One region of the Clostridium bornimense genome, then DNA from elsewhere that is predicted to be linked to it. Evidence: riboswitches for the same ligand, from Rfam matches in the RefSeq annotation. Region 1 holds a riboswitch; each other region holds the start of a gene.
The links. Region 1 has a riboswitch for thiamine pyrophosphate ahead of thiM (hydroxyethylthiazole kinase). Riboswitches for the same ligand answer to the same signal wherever they lie in the genome.
Positions count from the first base shown of each region.

Region 1 (7,690 bases):
ATACTGATTATTGGTTCCGTAATATCCGTATTTGCTTATAATTTTAAAGAAAACTATAAAAATATTAAGGAATCCATAGTTGAAACATATAATAATCCTGATACTGCAGAAAGCGATATTGAGAATATTCCTACTGATGTTAAAGTGTTGTGCTATGGATTATTGCTTTTTTTAATTCTCCCATTTTCAGTTAATTTTATGTATGCAGGAGTACGAAGTAGAGCAATAAGAATAACTGAAAGGAACTTTCCCGACGTATATGAACGAATAGTAAAGTATTCAAAGATTTTAGGATTAAGAAAAGTACCTGAAGCATATATTGTGCAAGAGAATGGAGTATTAAATGCCTTTTCTGCTTTCATAATTAGAAAACAATATATACAAATTAATGCGGATCTTTTTGAAATAGCTTACAGGGAACATCACGATTTAGATTCCATTTCTTTTGTTATAGCTCATGAGCTATCTCATATAAAATTAAAACATGCTACTTTTCTATATCATATTTCTATTCTCTACTCTAGTGTTATTCCTATTTTAGGATCCACAGCTTCTAGGGCAAGAGAATATAGTTGTGATAGATTAGCACAAAAAGTTACTGGTAATAGTGGTATAGAAGCAATGCTCTCACTTATGGCTGGAAAACACTTATACAAAGATGTTGATATAGAAGATTATCTAAAACACGCAAATGAAGTAAAAGGCTTTTTTGTATGGTGTTATAATTTATCTTCTAGCCATCCTATCATGACAAAAAGAATAAAAGCTTTAGAAATGGAAGAAGGAAGTGGACAATTATATTAAAATAAATATATGGAGGTTTGTTTATGGAAAAACAACAATACGTATGTCCAAAATGCGGATGTACTCACTACGAACATGATCAATTCCAAGCTACAGGAGGTAACTTTGCAAAGATATTTGATGTTCAAAATAAGAAATTTATAACAATAAGTTGTGCTCAATGTGGCTTTACTGAATTATATAAAGCTACATCCAGTGATGGTTGGAATGTACTTGATTTCTTAATGAGCTAAATAATTATTTTAATGCATCAGTAATAAAGGGGCTGTCGCACAAATGAGTGTGGCAGCTTTTTCAGCAAAATAGAGCAAATAAAAGGCACATACAGGGCACAAGTATCAGGGCACAAGGCATAGGTATAGTAAAATTCCTCTCAAAGAGGAATTTTCACCTTACTTGTGCCCTGTGCCTTCTAACCTGTGCCCTATTTTCACTACATTATTCTGCATACTTTCCTATTATAGAAAAGCCGTGATTTATTGGACCACTGCCCTTTCCTAAATCAAGCATTGCTGCTAAAGCATCAGAAATATAATCCTTTGCTTTGGCTACAGATGTATTTAAGTCATATCCCTTTGCAAGATTTGATGTAATAGCACTGGATAATGTACATCCTGTTCCATGAGTATTGGGATTATCTATACGCTTTCCATAAAACCACTTATAATTGCCATTATGATATAACAAATCATTAGCATCATTTAATTGATGTCCACCTTTACAAAGCACAGCACAATTATATGTTTCACTAATAATCTTAGCAGCCTCAACCATATCTGTTTCCGTTTCTATCTTTTTACCACAAATAACTTCCGCCTCTGGAATATTCGGTGTTAGAATAGATGCAATCGGAAATAATTCTTTTTTTAGTGACTCTATAGCATCATCACTTATGAGTTTTGATCCACTAGTTGCCACCATAACTGGATCTACAACAATATTTTTAGCTTCATACTCCTTTAATTTATTAGCAATTGTCTCAATCAATGTAGTAGAAGATACCATACCAATTTTTATAGCCTCTGGATAGATATCAGTAAAAATATTATCAATTTGATCTTCTAAAAATTCTGGTGTTACTTCCATAACTGATGTTACTCCAGTGGTATTCTGAGCAGTTAACGCTGTTATTGCGCTCATAGCATATACACCATTTGTAATCATTGTCTTAATATCAGCTTGGATACCAGCACCTCCACTAGAGTCACTCCCTGCAATTGTTAATACCGGTTTCATAATAAATTCCCCCCTTTTCATTTTTATCGAATTTCATAGTTTGCGCCTTTGTCTAATATATCTTTATCAATACTATAAATTGCATCTATTATACGATTACGATAAGTGGCATTACCATCACCTTCTTGCATCCTTGACCATGCAACCTCACCAGCAACCCCCATAGTACACACTGCTGCTGCTACTGCTTCACACTTATTTTCAGGATTGGCTACAATAAATGCTGTAATCATCGCAGATAACTGACATCCGGTTCCTGTAATCTTACCCATTTCTGGTCTTCCGTTACGAATAACATAACACTTATCTCCATCACTAACTAAATCAATAGCACCAGTAATAGCAATGACACTGCTCGATTTTTTCGCAAAATCCTTTATAAATTCAACTCCAGCATCAAGGTTTTCTTCTGTTATTGCATCTGCTATATCAGCATCTACCCCCCTTGTACTTCCACTACCAAATGCTAATGTTTTAATCTCAGAAATATTCCCTCGAATAACATCAAATCTTAACTGCTCTACTAAATTAATTGCAGTATTGGTTCTAAGAGCACTGGCTCCTGCTCCAACAGGATCTAACAAAAGCCTATGATTTAATTCATTTGCTTTCCTACCAGCCACAAACATAGCCTCGATGCTTCTCTTGTTCAAAGTACCTATATTAATATTCAAACCACCACAGATAGATGTAATATCTTCCACCTCCTCAGGTTCATCAGACATAATAGGACTCCCACCACAAGCTAACAATACATTTGCCACATCATTTACTGTTACATAGTTAGTTATATTATGCACCAATGGCATCATACTTCTTACATTTTCAATACAAGTTCCTAGCATAATATTCCCCTCCGATTTTTTAGAATATATACAAAAAAGCGGATATACCAAGGTTAGTATATCCGCATAAAAGTACGTCATAATATATTCCTACGTTGGCATTATCCAAATCAGGTTAAGGGTCAAGGCCTTCAGCCTACTCTCAGCCCACTAATTTGTGAGCTCCCCTATTTTCACAGTTACTATACCATCAATTTACTCAGAAATCAAGTTTTATACTAGCTGTTACTTACTATATACTTTGACACTTACATATATTCAAATTATTTATTACTTTGAGATTTAATCATATCAATAGATGATAGATTCTTCTTATAAAATACTATAAAACATATCATAGTAGTTAATGCTGCAATTACATCTGCAACAGGTTCTGATAAAAATACTGCAAATAATTGATTTTTCATAAATAACGGTAATATAAATATTAAAGGTATTAGTAATAATACTTTCCTTAGTAATGCTAATACTAAAGATACTTTAGCTTGTCCTAATGCTAAAAATGTTTGTTGACACGCTATTTGAATACCAAATATAAATATCCCGGCAAAATATATTCTTATACTCCATTTAGTTATTTCCATAAGCGCTGAATCATTATTAAATATACTAACAAAAACCTGCGGCATTATCATAAGTGATGCCCACATTATTGTGGTATATAAAAAACATATTGCTAAACATATTTTAAATGTCTTTTTAACTCTATCCATTTGTTTAGCTCCATAATTATAACTTATTATAGGTTGAGCACCTTGTGTTAACCCCATTGTAGGTTGCAACACTATTTGCATTATACTACTCATTATTGTCATTGCACCTATAGCTAAATCTCCACCGTACTTAGCCAATTGGCTATTTAATGATATCAACACTATACTTTCAGTAGATTGCATAATAAATGGCGATACTCCTAAAGATACTATATTAAAAATTATTTTTTTATCTAACTTTAAAAATTTCTTACGTATCTTTAATATGCTTTTCTTACCCAATAAAAACTTTAATACCCATATTGCAGAAACCCCTTGCGCTGTAACTGTAGCAAGTGCTGCTCCTTTTACACCTAAATTAAACCCAAAAATTAATATTGGATCAAGTATAACATTTATTACAGCTCCAATCACAACTGTAAGCATACCTATCTTAGCAAATCCTTGAGTATTAATATATTGATTCATTCCTAATGATATTTGTACAAATATTGTTCCAAGTAAATATATAGTTATATAGTCTACCGCATACCCTATTGTGGCATTACTTGCTCCAAATGTCCATAATATCGGTTCCTTAAAAATACTAAATCCAACAGTCAAAATAATTGATAATATAATTAATAACATAAAACTATTACTAAGTATTTTTTCTGCACCTTCATTATCTTTTTCTCCCATTTTTATAGCCGCTAAAGGTGCACCACCCATACCAACTAAAGCGCTAAATGCAGAAACTATTAAAATAATTGGGAAAGCTACACCTACTCCTGCCATAGCAATATCCCCATTAGTCATTCTACCTATAAATATTCTATCAACTATGTTATACAATACATTTACTAGTTGAGCAATAATGGCAGGAGTTGACAATTTAAATATTAATTTTCCAATACTTTCTTTTCCTAAATCAGTATTTAAACTTTCCATTATATCTCTCCTTTAAAGCAAATTTATATTAACAATAAACTATTATAAACCATAATTTTAGAAAAATAAAAGTTTCCATTATAAATTTTCTGTTAATATATATAACAAGAAAATTTTACTGATGGAAACCTTTTATTTTACCTATTTTCAAAGCTATATTATTTTTCTTTTCTTGATATTAAAACCACGTTCTCTACATGCAACGAGCGAGGTGGATTGATGTCTTTTACATTGTCGGTAGTCGGAAACACGTCAAAGGCTCTTTTTGCACTATCGGTAGGCGGGAACATTTCGACCTAATCTTTGCAAATAATAATAGTACCTTCCATAGCATAATAATTTAATGTCACTCGGGGATATTCATTTGCGAAGTTTAAAATATACCTATGATATTCTTCAATACCACATGGATGAACTTCAAAAACTCTATAAAACTCATTTGTCTCTAATCCATTTTTTAGCTCTGCATACCCCACTATGCCATCTTCTTCGCTGCCTTTTTTCCTTATAAAAATCTTTTTAATTCTAAAATCAAAACTATATATCTCATCATTTGGTTTTACTAACAACGGTAATACTTTTATTTCATTAGGTAGCTCATTTATGTCATTCTGAACATCAATAAAAAATGATATATATTCAACAGCATGAGATTGAGCATTTTCTTTAATAACCTGCTTGAAAGTAATGTTTTGAATTCTTTGACTATTATTTAGACAATTTGGCAACTGATTCTTAACCTCAGTAAGAATAGCTTCTGCAGTTTGTTGAACATAATCATTTACTTCTTTAACCTTATCCAAAGCATTCACCATCGGATAAAGTGTACCATCATATACGAAATCTTTAATAAAGAACTCATCTTTAGAACCTAAAAGAAAGCTGGTCTTAATCGTAACAAGAATTGTCTTTATATGCTTAATGTAGTTATCAAAAGCTTGCAAATATAAAAATGTTGGATTAATTTTATTCGCATCCAATAATACCTTTAACTTTGAAAATGATGCAACAGTGCCTAGCTTTCTGTTTACTTTTCCTATTAACCGCCTATCCGTAATATCAAAGGATTCATCGCCAAACAAAGCAGCATTAATAATTTGAAACATGATGTCCATACTCATTCTAGCATAGTGAAAAAACTCTACTATGGTTTTCCTTAAAAATATACCATCATCAATAGTTAAACCTGCAATTTTTAGATCTGTACAATGCAAGTCACTTTCCTTTACTGATGCCGAACCGGTTTCAATTGCCTGTTGTAAAATCTTTGACTGTTGTGTTTTTAACGAATCCACTCTGTTTTTATGAACATTTACTAACAGTTGGTATGACAGTTCCATATAAGAGAGCATCTCTCTTAAACTATCAATATATTGCCATGTGTCATATACTTTTTGATGTGCCAATTCTTTTTGAAACTCTTTAAGATTTAAGCTCATTTTATATTTCCTCCTATTCGCATCCATCAAATATAAATAATTGGTTAATCGGCAAGTATCTCCTTAAAAATCTTGTTATATCAATATCTCCAACAGTCACTCCACCGCAAAGTGAACCTTTGAAAGTATGTACCTCACCTTTGGTATCTGTAATGGTCATTTCCCAAGTTCCTATATCGGTAGCATAGCAAGTCAATTGATCACTATCTAGATACTGGGAGAAAAGCTCCAATATTTTCTTTACTGCGGATTTCCCTATATTAAACTGTTGCTTTCTAGAAATCTCGAACCGACCAAAACCATTTCCATATTTATATCCTGTAAACCATATGCCACCATTAGCAGATATGGTCAAATGCTGTTCTACTTCGTCATCAGGAAGTGGTTCTGGACCGAAGCATATATTATTTGAAATAATTCTTACTTTTTGTATCTGCAATTGGAACACCTCCTCCGTAACTACTTAATACTTCTTCGGAAACTTTTCTTTTCCAAGCTGCCATAGGTATTTGTCTATGTCTTTTAGGTTATAGGATTCAAGATTATAAAACTTACTGAATTCCAGCAATATTTTTTTGAATTTAACATAGTCCTTTAGGTCGTGATTACTAAAACTATAAAATCCATCAACATCCCGAAAATAACGAAGAAGCCTATCTACATAACTGTCATAGATAGGGAAGTTCAGGGGTTTATGATGGCTACAATATTTTGTTGCAAAGGAATAAAAATTTTTTACCGTACCGTTATCCATATCGACTCTTGCTATTTCATTTACTAAAGTAACATCACCCGCCGCCAGTCTTTCATCAATATCTAAATCGATGATGTGCTTTGCTACTTTAAATGGTGAGAATATATTTGTACTGTAAAAGTCATTTAAGACCGATACTTTTACAAGAACATCATCTATATCTTTATTGTCAGGGTAAGTCTGGTAAAAGAGTTTGTTTAAAGCACTTTCCTGTAATGCGTAGTTTTCTAATTGCTCCCAAGCTAATAAATACCTATCCACTTCCTCACAACTTGGCCGCAATACATCAGGTCTTGCGTCTTTTGATTTTTTGGTTCTAGGAACTTTTTCAATAACCATTTTTTCAATCTTGGGAGGCTGATTTGTCTTAGCAAATTCTATGTAGCCATCCACACTTCCATAGGTATTATCGATAAATTCCTTAAATATTTTGAATGTACGCATATAGCCATAAGAATTCATTCTAGGGTTCTTGTGGGATTTCTCATTGCTGAACTTAATTTCTAATAGTTCACGTGCTTTTCTTAAAGAATTATCGTCAATAAATATATCCCAAAAATCCATGCCAATGTCATGGCGATAAGGATAAAAGGAATCACTGTAAATTACACTTTTATCTTTCAGATGTTTATAGTTATCATTTAAATATTTCTTGAACTGCTTCCTTAGTGCTTCTATATGTGAATTGCTGATTCTATTCTTCAATTTTTCTCACCCTCAGCAAGTCTTAAAGTATAACTACTGCCTTTCTTTTCTTTAATAATCTTTCCATCTTTAGCAAGCCCATCTACCGCCTTACGTATAGTGGCTTGTGGTACCTCGGGAATTAACGGGTAAAGTTTCCGTTGAGAAATACCATTATCGTTACTAATAATATCTAATAAAATCGTATCAAGCCGACTCTCTTTCTCAAAACGAATTTTGTATGTATCATAATTTTCTGTAAGCTCTATAAGGTAATCCTTAGTG
Region 1 is NZ_HG917868.1:767,072-774,761, reverse strand. Features, by position in the region: gene CM240_RS03485 (M48 family metallopeptidase) at 1-804, shown strand, start outside; gene CM240_RS03480 (zinc ribbon domain-containing protein) at 828-1,037, shown strand; gene thiD (bifunctional hydroxymethylpyrimidine kinase/phosphomethylpyrimidine kinase) at 1,243-2,040, opposite strand; gene thiM (hydroxyethylthiazole kinase) at 2,064-2,885, opposite strand; TPP riboswitch at 2,955-3,064, opposite strand; gene CM240_RS03465 (MATE family efflux transporter) at 3,149-4,528, opposite strand; gene CM240_RS03460 (hypothetical protein) at 4,825-5,967, opposite strand; gene CM240_RS03455 (hypothetical protein) at 5,981-6,406, opposite strand; gene CM240_RS17955 (hypothetical protein) at 6,431-7,426, opposite strand; gene CM240_RS03445 (hypothetical protein) at 7,423-7,690, opposite strand, start outside.

Region 2 (7,690 bases), 1.1 Mb from region 1:
AGGAAGTCCGACACAGAAACATCCACCAACTATATTCCCTAGGGTTACTGTAGCCATACTATACAGAATACTACCTAAAGAATTTCCACCATTTAAGAAATATGAAAGAGAAAGAGTGGCACTATTAGCAATAGAGTGTTCAAGTCCGATACCAATCATTCCAAGAATGCAGAAGAAGAATACAGCAATCTTACCTATTTCTGTTTGCATTCTTACAGCAGCCCAAATTAATAGACAAATTAATGTATTACATAATAACGCTCTTAAGAATAAAGGGAAAAAATCCACATGAATTTTATGAGCAGCTGTATCATTTATATATTGGATTAATTGATCACTAGGAATTTTAGATTTAACATATATAAATACTGTTACTATACAACCAGTTACATTACCAAAATAACTAAATAACCATACTTTTAAAGTATCTTTAAAAGTAGTTTCTTTTTCAAGTAAAGCTATAGTAAATGCCATAGTGTTACCAGTAAATAAATCTCCACCAGCAAAAATTATAAGACAAATAGCTAAGGGGAATGCAGCTCCCATAGCAAGTTTTGCTCCAGGACTTCCAGCAGCGACAAATGGTGCACCGATAGAAAGATATAATAGAACACCAAAAGCTACAAACATTCCACCAAGGAATGCATATAAGAAAAATTGTCCTTTACTTTTTTCTAACATCTTTTGTTTTTTAAGACCATACTGCATGGCAGCTAAAACAGAATCTCTCACTTTTCAGTCATCTCCTCTTATTTGTTTGTAAAATATAACGTCAAAAATTTACTATACTCTAATTTTTTAATTAAATCAAGTCGAATTATACCTAAATATAATAAAATATATACAATATATGTACGTATTAAGTATAAAAGCTATAGATTTGGGTAAAAATGATTTAGTAAAAAAGTGAGGTGAATCAGTAACAAATATGGAAAGAAGTAAAATGGTTTCAATAATAGTTATCATATGTATATTATTATTATTAGGAGTAACTTTTATACATGGATATAAAGATGAAGATATATCAGTAATAAGTAATTCAATAGTTAATACAAATGTAACTTTAGCTGAAGAGGAGAAGAAAATTAATTATGAAAGTCAAGGGGATAGTACTGATAGTATAGAGTTTTTATGTTGGGATGAAATTAATAATGATGTATTTCCTAGAGAAACTGAAGCTGAAGTAGAAGATATATATACAGGGAAAAAGTTTAAGATAATAAGAACTATGGGAGATAATCATGCTGATTGTGAAACTATTACAGAAGATGATACAAAAGTAATGAAAGAAATATTTGGAGGATTTAATTGGAGTAAAAGACCCATCGTTTTACATATAGGTGGTAAAAATTATGCAGCATCTATGTCTGGAATGCCTCATGCTGGAGTGGATTCAGCTCCAGCGTTTGCTGTAGTTGGAGGGTTATCAGGAGGATATGGATATGGACAAAATTTAGATACAATAAAGAATAATAATATGGATGGAGTTTTTGATGTACATTTTATAAATAGTAGAAGACATATGGAAGGAGGAATAAGTGATACTGTGGATATGGAACATCAGAAGAATATAGATATTATACGAAGTTATGTAAGATAAGAAACATGATTGGTACACAGTAAACCACTTTAACTGTGTACTGAAATTAATTGATCTTTATACATATACCTTCATATTTGTAGTTTTTTTATAATCAAAACTTTACGTTGATTTAATATTTTCTTAAATTTAAAGAATTATCATAAAAATGAAATAATTGGAGGTGTAGTAATGAGTAAAAAACTAACTATATTATTATCGACCATTATTGTAGGGTCTATGTTAACAATGTCATTAAGCAATAATGTTAAATTGGATACAGCAAATGCAGCTGAAGGTGAGGATAAGAATGTCATTATGCTTATGGCAGATGGTATGAGTCAAGAAGCTATAACATTAGCAAGATATTATAAAGATGCACAAGATGGGAAATATGGTAATGATACATTAGCAATGGATGAAATAGCATCTGGAGCGACACATACAGCTTGGGCTAATGGGCCAGTTACAGATTCAGCACCTGGCGGAACAGCTTATGCGACAGGAAATAAGACGAATGATAAATATGTAGCGACATCTACTGAAGATAAGCCTTTAGCTACTATATTAGAAGGAGCAAAATTAGAAGGAAAAGGAACAGGTATAGTAATGACTTGTGAAGTTCCTCATGCTACTCCTGCAGATTTTACAGCACATACAAATACTAGATCTGATTATAAGTCTATATTAAGTCAACAAATTAGTAACGATTTAGATGTAGTATTAGGGGGAGGGATTGGCTGGAAACATCAATATGGAATAGAGAATGATGAAGAGTTTAGTAACCTTATTGATGAAGTTAAAGGAACAATTAAAGAAGAAGGTTATGATCTAGTAGAAACTAATAAGGATATGGAAAAAAGTAATTCTAATAAGTTATGGGGGATGTTCTCCGATGCGGATTTAGATTATGATTTTGATAGACAAGCAGATAAGACTTCAACACAACCTTCAGTAAGTGAGATGACAAGTAAGGCTATTGATGTATTAAATAAAAATGAAAAGGGATTCTTCTTAATGGTAGAGGGTAGTAAAATTGACTGGGCAGCACATGCTAATAATCCAGTAGGAATGATTTCTGATATATTAGCTTTTGATGAAGCGGTAAAGGAAGCTGTAGAGTTTGCAAAGAAAGATGGAAATACTGTTGTAGTAGTAACTACAGATCATGGAAATAGTGGTATAACTATAGGTACAGATGCAGAAGGGTTTAGTTATAGTCAAGCTCTATTTGAAGATACAGTAGAATTATTCAGCAAAGCAAAAATTACAGAAGAAACTTTCAAATCATTAATAAGTGGAAAAACTGATGCTGATATAGTAAGTCTTGCTAAGGAGTATTATGGGATAGACTTAACTAGTGAAGAATTACAAAACATTAAGGAAAATAATAATAATATAAATAAAGTTTTATCTTTAAGAGGAAAAATTGGATTTACTACTGGTGGACATACAGGGGAAGATGTTTATTTAGGAGTATACGCACCAACAACATCAAAGAAGTTAACAGGAGTAGTAGATAATACAGAAGTAAATAAATATATGCAAAATATGATATTTAATGAAGAAAAGTTAGAATCATTAACAAAAGAGTTATTTAATAATATTGAGGATTTAGATAAGAGTGCAGATACAAAGTTAGAGAAATCAGAAGATGATAGTGCTGTTGTATTAGTGAATGAGAAGACAGGAAAAACTCTTAAACTATATACAAATACTAATAAATATGAATTAGATGGAAAAGTTTCTGAATTAACTACAGTCATGCCATTAATTAAAGAAAAGTTATATGTATCACAAGAAGTGGCACAATTAATTTCAACTATAGAAAAAGTTGATAATAGTGGAGCGACAAACGAGGAATCAACAAACGGAGGAACAATAAATAGTGGAACATCAAATGAAGAATCAATAAATAGCGTATCAACAAATAATGAAATAACTTTGAATAAGAAACCAAGTACTATTACAAAAACAGGAGCATTAGGAGCTGGATTATTGACTGTAGGTGGAGCTGGTTTAGCTACAGTTGGAGGAGCATTACTTCTAAGAAAGAAAAAAGATGAAGAAAAGGGTATGGAGGAATAAAACATGTTAAGAAAGAATAGTAAGTTAAAATTCATAGTAACTATTGCAGCGACTACAGCTATTATTACAGGTATTATACTTCCAGTTAATTTTACATCTAAAGAAAATGTAAATGCAAAGGCAGCAAATAAGCCTAAAAATGTAATTTTACTAATAGCTGATGGGATGAGTAATAGTGCTACGAATGTAGCAAGATATTATAAAGATTCACAAGATGGAATTTGGGGAAACGATTCATTGTACATAGATGATTACTTAACTGGATATTCAAAAACACAATGGAATAAAGGGCCAATAACAGATTCTGCACCGGGAGGAACAGCACTTTCATGTGGAGTGAAAAGTGATGATAGTCATGTAGGAGTTACACCAGATGATATTCCTATCGCTTCAGTATTAGAAGCTGCTCAAGATCAAGGTAAGGCAACTGGAATAATAGCAACTTGTGAAATAATGCATGCTACTCCATCAGACTTTACTGCACATAATGCATCAAGAAGTGACTATAATTCTCTTATGAAACAACAAATATATAATAATGTAGATGTTGTATTAGGTGGAGGAGATAAGTTTCTTTATGATAAAGATGGTAATGGAAAAAGAAAAGATGACAATAAAGATTTAACAGAAGAAATTAAAGAATTGGGATATGATTATATAACTACTAAAGATGAGATGAATAGCACTACTAGCAATAAAATATGGGGAATGTTTGCTGATACTGATATGGCTTATGAAGGAGATAGACAAGAATTTAATAAAGAACAGCCAACATTAGCGGAAATGACTAATAAAGCTATTGAAGTCTTATCAAAGGATGAAGATGGATTCTTCTTAATGGTAGAAGGAAGTAAAATTGACTGGGCAGCACATGCCAATGATACAGCTGGTATGGTAAATGATATTTTAGCATATGATGACGCTGTAAAAACTGCTATTGAATTTGCTAAGAAAGATAAAAATACAGTAGTAATATCTACGACTGATCATGGAAATAGTGGTATTTCTATTGGAAACAGTGATACAACTAATAGTTACTCAAAAATGACTTTTGATGAAAGTGTAGGAAATTTAAAAGGTTATAAGCTTTCAAAACCTAAGTTTAATGAAATTATAAATGGTAAAACTGATGAAGAAATATCAGGTCTAGTAGAAAAATACTTCGGTATAACAAATCTTACTGTTGATGAATTAGCTTTAATTAAGGCTGGAAACATAGAAAAAGTTGAAGCTAGTAGAGCTAAGTTAGGATTTACTACTACTGGACATACTGGTGGAGATGTAGCAGTTTATACTTATGCACCAGAAGGAATTGATGTAATATCAGGCGTTGTAGATAATACTTATATAGCAAAATATATTGAAAAGCAAATAAGCTTAGATTTAGCAGGAACTACTTCAAAAAGATTTGCTGATATTTCTAGTGAAATAAGTAAGTTAGGTGGAACTATAGAAGTTGACACTACTGACAAATTAAATCCTGTAGCTATAATTAAGAAAAATAATAAAGAAGTTATTAAGCTATATGTTAATACAAATGTTGTAGAAGCAGGTGGAAAGAAACAATCTATAAATGGTGTAATAGTATATAGCGCTAATAAATTATTTGCTTCAGAAGAAATAATTGACTTATATAAAGGGATATAATCTTTACAAAGGTTATTTATAATATTATACTTATATGTAATAGAATAGTAATTTGCTAGGGGTGCCTTGAAAGTGGAGAAGGCTGAGAGGAACTTAAGATAGTTCTAACTCTTATAACCTGATTTGGTTAATACCAACGTAGGGAAGCAATATATGTGTTATACAATTAAGAATGTTTTTTGCATATAAAGACTTACCGTACTTTGGTGAGTCTTTTTTATTTTAAAAGGAGGGGAATTTATGATTATCAATGGAAAGCAGTATGAATATAAAGACATAACTGTAGAAGAACTTATTGAAAAGTTAAGTTTAGATAAAAATAAAATTGTTGTAGAAGTAAATTTTAATATTATTCCTAAAGAAGAATTTAAAACTACAACGCTGAGGGAAGAAGACAAAATTGAAATAGTTGCTTTTATCGGAGGTGGCTGATATTGAGAGTAAAAGTGAATGAAAAAATAATAGAAGTAAATGATGAAGCAACTATATATGGTATAAGAAATAGTGTAAAAAGAGATAGTGATGTAATTATTTTAAATGGATTTCCAATAAAGGAAGACAAGAAGTTAAAAGATGGAGACAACTTGGTATTTATAAAGAAGGGAGAAGTTCCTACAAAGGATCAATTAGAAGAACTTATGATGTCTAGGCATACTCCGGGAGTTTTTAGAGTATTAAAAAATAGTACTGTTGGAGTGGCTGGACTTGGGGGACTTGGTTCTAATATAGCTATTGCCTTAGCGAGAGTTGGTGTAGGAAAACTAGTATTAGTTGACTATGATGTTGTAGAGCCTAGTAATTTGAATAGACAGCAGTATTATATTAAACATATAGGTATGAAAAAGACAGAAGCTATTAAAGAATTGTTAAATGAAATTAATCCATTTATATCTGTGGAAACTGTTGATAAATATATAGATAAAAATAATATTGTGGATATTTTTAAAGAATGTGAAATTGTAATAGAAGCTTTTGATAATCCACAGTGTAAAGCAGAACTAATAAATACTATTCTATTAAAAACAAAAGATAAAAAGATTATTGGAAATAGTGGTATGGCAGGAATATTTACATCTAATAGTATAGAAACTAGAAAGATAAATTCTAGGTTTTATTTATGTGGAGATGGTGAAAATGAAGCAAAAGAAGGTAATGGTTTAATGGCACCAAGGGTTTCAATAGTTGCTGGACATGCTGCGAATATGGCAGTGAGATTATTAATAGGGAATGAGGAGATTTAAAATGTCTGATAAATTTGTAATTGGAGGAAAAGAGTTAACTTCAAGATTATTTATAGGAACAGGGAAATATTCTTCTAATAAAATGATACCTGAAATAATAGAGAAAAGTGGTTCAAATGTTATTACTATGGCTGTTAGAAGAGTTGACTTTCAAAATAAGGAAGAAAATGTAATGGAATATATACCAAAAGATATGATTCTTTTGCCTAATACATCAGGAGCGAGGAATGCAGAGGAGGCAGTAAGAATAGCAAGATTAGCAAAGGCTATGGGGTGTGGAAATTGGATTAAGATAGAAGTAATAAATGATTCAAGATATTTGTTACCAGATAATCTTGAGACTTTAAAGGCTACAGAAATTTTAGCAAAAGAAGGATTTGTGGTATTACCTTATATGAGTCCAGATTTAGCTATGGGGAAACGTATGGTAGATGCTGGGGCATCAGCGGTAATGCCTCTTGGAGCACCTATTGGAAGTAATAGAGGTATAAGAACTAGAGAGCTAATAGAAATTATGATAGAGGAAATAAAAAGTCCAATAATAGTTGATGCTGGAATTGGAAAACCATCAGAAGCTTGTGAAGCTATGGAAATGGGGGCAGCTGCAGTACTTTTAAATACTGCTATATCATCAAGTAAAAATCCAGTTCTCATGGCAGAAGCTTTTAAAAATGCTGTAGAAGCAGGAAGGAAAGGATATTTAGCAAAAGCTGGTGCTGTTTCAGAAAAGGCTATAGCTTCTTCTCCTTTAACAGGGTTTTTAGATATATGAGTTTTGTAGAAATAATAGATAAATATAAAGATTTTGATTTTGATAATTATTTTAGTAATGTCACTGATGATGATGTAATAAGAAGTATACATAAGCTTAGATTAGATGAAGAAGATTTATTAAACCTTATGTCACCTAAGGCGGAAGAACATTTAGAAGAAATGGCAAGAAAGGCTAATGAATTAACTAATAGGTATTTTGGAAAAGCTGTTCTTTTATATACACCAATGTATATAGCTAATATCTGTATAAATAGGTGTGCTTATTGTTCATATAATCATGATAATGATATAAATAGAAAAAAATTAACGCTGAATGAAATAGAAGAAGAATGTAAAGTTATATCAAAGGAAGGATTTAATC
Region 2 is NZ_HG917868.1:2,601,000-2,608,689, reverse strand. Features, by position in the region: gene CM240_RS11800 (formate/nitrite transporter family protein) at 1-732, opposite strand, end outside; gene CM240_RS16935 (hypothetical protein) at 929-1,600, shown strand; gene CM240_RS11790 (alkaline phosphatase) at 1,772-3,667, shown strand; gene CM240_RS11785 (alkaline phosphatase) at 3,671-5,314, shown strand; TPP riboswitch at 5,362-5,476, shown strand; gene thiS (sulfur carrier protein ThiS) at 5,555-5,746, shown strand; gene thiF (sulfur carrier protein ThiS adenylyltransferase ThiF) at 5,749-6,555, shown strand; gene CM240_RS11770 (thiazole synthase) at 6,557-7,327, shown strand; gene thiH (2-iminoacetate synthase ThiH) at 7,324-7,690, shown strand, end outside.
Region 2: linked by a shared signal. The riboswitch ahead of thiS (sulfur carrier protein ThiS) and the one ahead of thiM (hydroxyethylthiazole kinase) in region 1 are both predicted to bind thiamine pyrophosphate.

Region 3 (7,690 bases), 870 kb from region 1:
GTAAAAGATGTTAAAAAAGTTGTAGTTAAAGTTGGTTCCTCTTCTTTGACTCATAAAACAGGATTACTTAACTTAAGTGCCATAGATCATTTAGTCAGGGATCTTTCTAATATTCATAATAGAGGAATAGAGGTTGTTTTAGTATCATCTGGTGCAATAAGTGCCGGTATGGGACGTCTAGGATTTAAAGAAAAGCCTAATACTATTCCTGAAAAGCAAGCTTGCGCTGCTGTTGGTCAAGTTAGATTAATACATACTTATGATAAATTATTTGCAGAATACGGAAAAATATCATCTCAGATATTATTTAATAGAGATGATATGTCTGATAGAGTAAGATTTTTAAATGCAAGAAATACCTTCTTTTCATTATTGAAACTAGGTGTTATTCCTATAGTAAATGAAAATGATGCCTTGACTGTAGATGAAATTAAATTTGGTGACAATGATACTCTTTCTGCTATGGTATCTTCACTAGTTGAAGCTGACTTACTTATAATACTATCTGATATTGATGGGCTATTTGATTCTAACCCTAAGGATAATCCGAATGCTAGACTAATAAAAGTTGTAGATGAAATAACTGAAGATATTGAAAATATGGCCGGTGGTGCTGGATCTGCTATCGGCACTGGTGGTATGGCTACAAAAATTAAGGCTGGTAAAATCGCTACCACTTCTGGTACATCTATGATAATTGCTAATAGTGATGAACGTAATGTAATAACTAGAATTTTTGATGGCGAACAACTTGGTACTTATTTTAGAGCATCTTCTAAACCTATGCATAGTAAAAAGCATTGGTTAGCTTATGAAACTAAAACTCAAGGTGAAATAATAATAGATGACGGAGCTGTAGTTGCTCTTAGAGAGCATAATAGCCTGTTACCAAAAGGTATATTAAATGTTACTGGTAATTTTGTTGAAGGTGATGTAGTGTCTATTCTATCTACTTCTAAAGAAAAAATAGCTAATGGCATTGTTAACTATTCTTCTAATGAAATTTTATTAATTAAAGGTAATGATACATCTGAAATAAATAGATTACTTGGTTATAAAAACTTTGATGAAATCATACATATTAACAATATGGTATTACTATAATTAACTATATGTTTACACATTTCGTATAATTTTGTATTGACTATATTGTAATTTATGTGTAAAATTTTTTATGACGTGTTACATGTGATGATGGCATGAGTTTACCATTAAATGGCAACTCATGTCTTTTTGTTTTAATATAAAAGCATAATATAATTATCACTGTACAAAACTAGAGAATGAATTAATATTTTAGGAGGTATATATATGTTTGGATTTTTCAAAAAATCAAAAGCTCTTAACTTTGTTGCTCCTGTAGATGGAGAAGTTATCGATTTATCAAAAGTACCAGATCAAGTTTTCTCTGAAAAAATGGCTGGTGATGGTGTTGCAATCAATCCTACTGGTAACACTGTATGTGCACCTGCTGATGGAGAATTAAGCTTAGTATTCAAAACTAAACATGCTTTCGCTATGACTTTAGATAACGGTGTAGAATTATTAGTACACATTGGTATCGATACTGTTGAATTAAACGGTGAAGGTTTTGAACAACTTGTTGAAGCTGGTACAAAAGTAAAAGCTGGTGAACCTATCATCAAATTTGATGCTGAATTTATCAAATCAAAAGGTAAGCCATTAACTACTCCAGTTTTAATCACTAACCATGAAGCTGTTATCAGCGAAATCAATGGAAACATCGGAGCTACTGTTAAAGCTGGTTCAGATGAAATCTTTACTTACAAATTAAAATAATTTATATATAAAAGGACTGTTGTATAATATTATGCAACAGTCCTTTTATTTTTAAGAAATTCATTGAATACCTCACTTTTTAAATATGTATCAAAAGTCAGTGTCGAGATACAACATACATTAATTTATATAATTATATATCGTATTTTTATAATTAAAATTAGCATTTACTTTTTGAAAATGAGATAGTGAAAATTTTAACTAAATAGGTTCAACTCTTTACTAATATGTATTATAATAATATTTACAAGTGTATATACACATAACTTTACAGGAGTTGAATATTATGAATTTAATCAAAGAAATCAACAGACTAAAAAAAGAGCAGGGAGCTCTAATACTTGCACACTACTATCAACGTCCAGAAATTCAAGATATTGCGGACTATGTTGGTGATTCTTATTATTTAAGTAAAATTGCTAAAGATAGCCCTAATAACCTTATTATTTTTTGTGGTGTGAAATTTATGGCAGAAAGTGCAAAAATACTTTCCCCTAATAAAAAAGTACTTTTACCAGCATTAGATGCAGGATGTCCTATGGCTGATATGGCTAATGTAGACAAGCTTCTAGAAATGAAGCGCCAGTATCCTGATCATACTGTTGTTACATATATTAACTCATCTACTGAAGTAAAAGCTTTATCTGATGTTATTGTTACTTCTTCTAATGCAGAAAAAATAATATCAAATTTAGATAGTGATAAAATATTATTTTTACCAGACAAAAACTTAGGTAGACATATTGCAAATAAGTTCCCTAATAAAGAATTTGTCCTATGGCCTGGTTTTTGCATAACCCATAAAAAAGTACAACCTGAATGGATTTCATCTTCTAAGGAAAAATTAGATGATGTAGTTGTACTCGCTCATCCTGAATGTGAGGAAAATGTTTTAGAATTAGCTGATTTCATTGGATCTACTGGTGAAATAATAAATTATGCTACTAATAGTGATAAGAAAAATTTCTTAATAGTTACTGAAGAAGGTGTAATTCATCCTCTTAAATTAAAAAACCCTAATAAAAATTTCTATGTTCCTGGAACAACAATGACTTGTATAAATATGAAAAAGACTCGTCTAGAAGATGTCTATGATGCCTTATCTAAAGGTACCTATGAAATCATAATAGATGAAGATATAAGAGAAAAAGCTGCTAAAGCTTTAAATAAAATGCATGAACTTGCAAAGTAACTCTTCATCAGTAGTTATTGTTGGTTCAGGAGCCGCAGCATTATATTGTGCATTAAATTTAAGAGATGACGTAAATGTAACTATTATTACAGAAAAAACATGTACAGATTGCAATTCATACCTTGCGCAAGGTGGAATAGCTACTGCTAGAAATAAAGAAGATATTCCAGCTCATATATCAGATACCCTAAAAGCTGGTCAATATAAAAATTCTGTAGAAGCGGTAGAGATTTTAGTCAATGAATCTAGAGAAAACATAGAGAATTTATTAAAGCTTGGTGTTGATCTTGATAAAGAAAATAATCATCTATTATATACTAAAGAAGCAGCTCATAGCATAAATAGAATTGTTCATCATAAAGACACAACTGGAAAAGCTGTTGTAGATGGATTATTAGCTAAAGTAAAAAGTAAAAAAAATATTACCATAGAAGAAAATGCATCATTAGTTGATTTACTAGTAGAAAATAATCAATGTCATGGAGTTGTATATTATAAAGATAATAATTACATAAAACTAACTGCAAAAGATGTAGTTCTCGCTACTGGTGGAATTGGTGGATTATTTAAACATTCCACAAACTTTAGACATATTAAAGGAATAGGTTTATACCTTTCTTTGAAACATGATATTAAACTTCATGATACTGAATATATTCAATTTCATCCTACAGCTTTTTATGATGAAAGTAATGATGGACGCTGCTTTCTTATCTCTGAAAGCTTAAGAGGCGAAGGAGCAGTAATTACAAATCTTGAAGGTGATCGTTTCGTAGATGAACTATTACCTAGAGATGTAGTTACTAAAGAAATTTTAAAAGAAATGCATAGAACTAATAGTAATCATGTTCTTCTTGATATATCTCATAAAGATTCTGAATATATTAAGAATAGATTTCCATCTATATACTCTAATTGTCTAGAAAAAGGTTATGATTTATGTTCTGGTCCTATTCCAATTGCACCAGCTCAACATTACTTTATGGGTGGAATCGCAGTAAATTTAAATTCTAAATCTTCAATGGACAACCTTTATATTGTTGGAGAAGCTAGTTGTACTGGTGTTCACGGCGCAAATCGATTAGCATCAAATTCTTTATTAGAAGCTTTAGTTTTTTCAAGACGTGCAGCTAAAGAAATTAATACTTTAATAGATGATATTAAATTAACTGAAATTAGCTATGAAGGTAATTTAGATATTGATACTGTAAAAAAGGATTCTTTAACTACACTTATTAAATACTTTAGCAGTAAAGGAGACTTTATTAAAAATGAATTGGTTAATTATTGATGAAATAATCAAAAATGCTTTAAAAGAAGATGTATGGGATGACGATATAACATCATCATCTATTCTTTCTAAACATCAACAATCTACCGTTGATGTTATCTGTAAAGAAGATGGTATCATCGCCGGTCTAGACGTTTTTAAAAGGGTATTTTTTCTTCTTGGCGATGTAGAAGTATCTCTTTACCATAAAGATGGTGATTTCGTTAAGAATGGTGAAATCTTAGGTAATCTTAAAGGAAATACATTAAATATACTTAAAGGAGAGAGAGTTGCTCTAAACTTACTTCAACATCTTTCTGGTATAGCAACAACAACAAATAAGTATGTACAAGAACTGTCAAATACATCTTGTAAGCTTCTAGATACTCGTAAAACCACTCCTGGTCTTAGAATATTAGAAAAGTATGCTGTTAAAGTTGGTGGAGGTTGTAACCACCGTTTTAACCTTTCTGATGGTGTATTATTAAAAGATAATCACGTTGCTGCTGCTGGTGGTGTTAAAAATGCTATTGAAAAAGCTCGTAACTCTGTTTCCTTTGTTCGTAAAATTGAAGTAGAAGTTGAAACTTTAGATCAAGTTAAAGAAGCTCTTGATGCAAAAGCTGACATCATTATGTTAGACAATATGGATAATGAAACAACTAAAAAAGCAGTTGACTTAATAAAAGGCAACGCACTTATAGAAGCATCAGGAAATATGAACCTTAAAAGAATACGTTCTGTAGCTGAAACAGGTGTTGATTACATATCTGTTGGGGCATTAACACACTCAGTTAAAGCTCTAGATATATCTATGAAAAATTTAAAGAATCTTTAAATATCACTAAAAAAGATGGCCATTAGGTCATCTTTTTTCTAATTAACAATTTGCAATTCACAATTCACGATGAATGTAAGGGCCGTCGAATTAATAAATGAAAATTTGTGAGTGGTAGTTCCTTTTATCATGTCACAGGTCACAAGTAAGGTGAAAATTCCTCTTTGGGAGGAATTTTATTATAGTCCTACGGACAGCAAAGTGTTTTCATATTTACTATAGATACAGAAATTGTAACCAAAGCTTCATGAAAGTACAACTTTCATGAGTTTTCTATAATGACTTTTATATCAACTGTGATCTAAGTAAGAAACATAGTCTAACTTATAACATTCAACTTAACACTTAAAATTTCAGAAATTCTGCAAGAATTTCATCTATACCTGTGCCTTGTGCCATCATACTTGTGCCTTGCTTTTGTCTCTATGAAACTTACTAAAAAAAGCTGTCACACTCTTCATTTAACAACTCCATTATAGTCCTGCAGACTTCTTGATAAATATAACACTTTGTACTGTTTTTTTGCATTATTACAGATATTATACTATACTATTGTTGAAATAAATTTTGCTAGGGGTGCCTTATGGCTGAGAGATGATATTTCATTAACCCTTGAACCTGATCTGGATAATGCCAGCGAAGGAAAGCAGCGACTATTGATAATTTAGAATTTGAAATGAAATTATACTTATTCATAAATATAACTAGTGAAATTCCATAAGAATTTCTCTCTTCAACTGCTAACTGTCAACTACTAACTGCTAACTCTGAAAATCTCCTCTACCTAGCACATCAGGAGGCTATTATGAAAACTTTTATTACTAACCTAACGGATATTGCTAAAAGCCCATTATCAATTTTAACACTTATCGCTGTAGTAATTTTAATTATAGTATTTATAAAAATAAAAAAAGTAAAATTGACTACAAAAATATTGGTACAAGTTGCTTTAGCTGTAGCTCTATCCACAATATTAAGCTTTATTAAGTTCTATCATTTTCCTCAAGGCGGTAGTATAAATTTAGCTAGCATGGTACCTATTCTCGTTATGGCTATAATATATGGCCCTGAAATAGGATTCTTAACTGGTTTTGTATATGGAATTGTTGACTTAATATTAGGACCATATATTTTGAATCCTATCCAAGTTCTATTTGATTATCCTCTTCCTTATATGGCTTTAGGTTTAGCTGGATATTTTAAAAATAATAAAACTTTTGCAGTTATTGTGGCTATGGCCGGTAGATTTATTTTTCACTTTATATCCGGTGTAGTATTCTTTGGTAGTTTTGCACCAGACGGTATGTCCCCGATAATATACTCTGCTGTCACCAATGCATTACTAATAGTTCCTAATGGATTAATCTGTTTAATAGTTATTTATTTAATACCTATAGATAGACTAAAAAAGATATAAAATATGAACTAGGCATCAGCCTAGTTCATATTTTTTTTATCATTGCAAATTCCCTAATAAGATTTTTTATATTGATAAACACTACAAATAATAATATACCTATCAATAATGCTATGTAATATAATGATAATTGTTTTATTGTCCCTAATAAAATGACTAATAGCGCCATTACTACAAAAAAACTTATTACACTTATCATTTCTTTTTTTACATCATATTTCCTACGCTTTTTTCCTGTAGATAATCTATATATAAGATGACATATACCACGATTTATTAATATATTGGTCATTATTACTTCTATTAGTATAGTGCTAACCCTAATAACACTAAATTCTTCATTATTAAAGCTCAATAAAAAAGCCACTGCTACTGTTAATATTATATATATAATATTATTTTTCTTAATTTTCTCTGCATTCTTATTTCTAGCCTGTTTCATAAATATATTATTTATCAAAACCGTTATAAGTAAATATACTGATACTAGCTTTATAAAACACCCCATTTTCCCAACCCCTATTACATTTCTAACTAAAAAACTCTAACTATTAAATTAATTATAGTCAGAGCTCTAAGTTATATTATTTTCTTGTATAAACATAAAAACTATGCGGATATTTATTTTTTTCATCCACAATTCCTTCAGTAATACTGTCAGTTATCCACATGCTTTCATCAAAGTGTGGAAAAAATGCATCACCTTCAAAACTCTCATTAATTCTTGTTATATATGCTTTTTTACAATATGGTAATAATGTTTTGTATATTTCTGCTCCACCAACTACAAAAATTTCTTCTTCGCTATCAACATAAGGCATTACTTCTTCCATACCATGTAATACAGTAACTCTTTCATCTTCCACATTAAAGCTTCTATCCCTAGTAAGAACTAAATGTGGTCTTCCTGGTAATATTCCTGGAAGTGATTGAAATGTCTTGCGTCCCATAAGAATCTTATGTCCACTTGTAACTGACTTAAAATACTTTAAATCATTCGGTATATGCCATATTAATTTATTATCTTTTCCTATAACATTATTTTCGGCTACCGCCACCATTAAGCTTAACATAATTACCCCCTTAAACTGATACTTCCATCTTAATAGATGGGTGATATTTATATCCTTCAAGCTTTATATCATCTGGTGTAAAATCATAAAAATTAGTTAT
Region 3 is NZ_HG917868.1:2,815,309-2,822,998, forward strand. Features, by position in the region: gene proB (glutamate 5-kinase) at 1-1,104, shown strand, start outside; gene CM240_RS12830 (PTS sugar transporter subunit IIA) at 1,312-1,800, shown strand; gene nadA (quinolinate synthase NadA) at 2,087-2,992, shown strand; gene CM240_RS12840 (L-aspartate oxidase) at 2,976-4,283, shown strand; gene nadC (carboxylating nicotinate-nucleotide diphosphorylase) at 4,264-5,100, shown strand; TPP riboswitch at 5,663-5,762, shown strand; gene thiT (energy-coupled thiamine transporter ThiT) at 5,906-6,517, shown strand; gene CM240_RS12855 (hypothetical protein) at 6,543-7,025, opposite strand; gene CM240_RS12860 (dihydrofolate reductase) at 7,102-7,590, opposite strand; gene CM240_RS12865 (thymidylate synthase) at 7,601-7,690, opposite strand, start outside.
Region 3: linked by a shared signal. The riboswitch ahead of thiT (energy-coupled thiamine transporter ThiT) and the one ahead of thiM (hydroxyethylthiazole kinase) in region 1 are both predicted to bind thiamine pyrophosphate.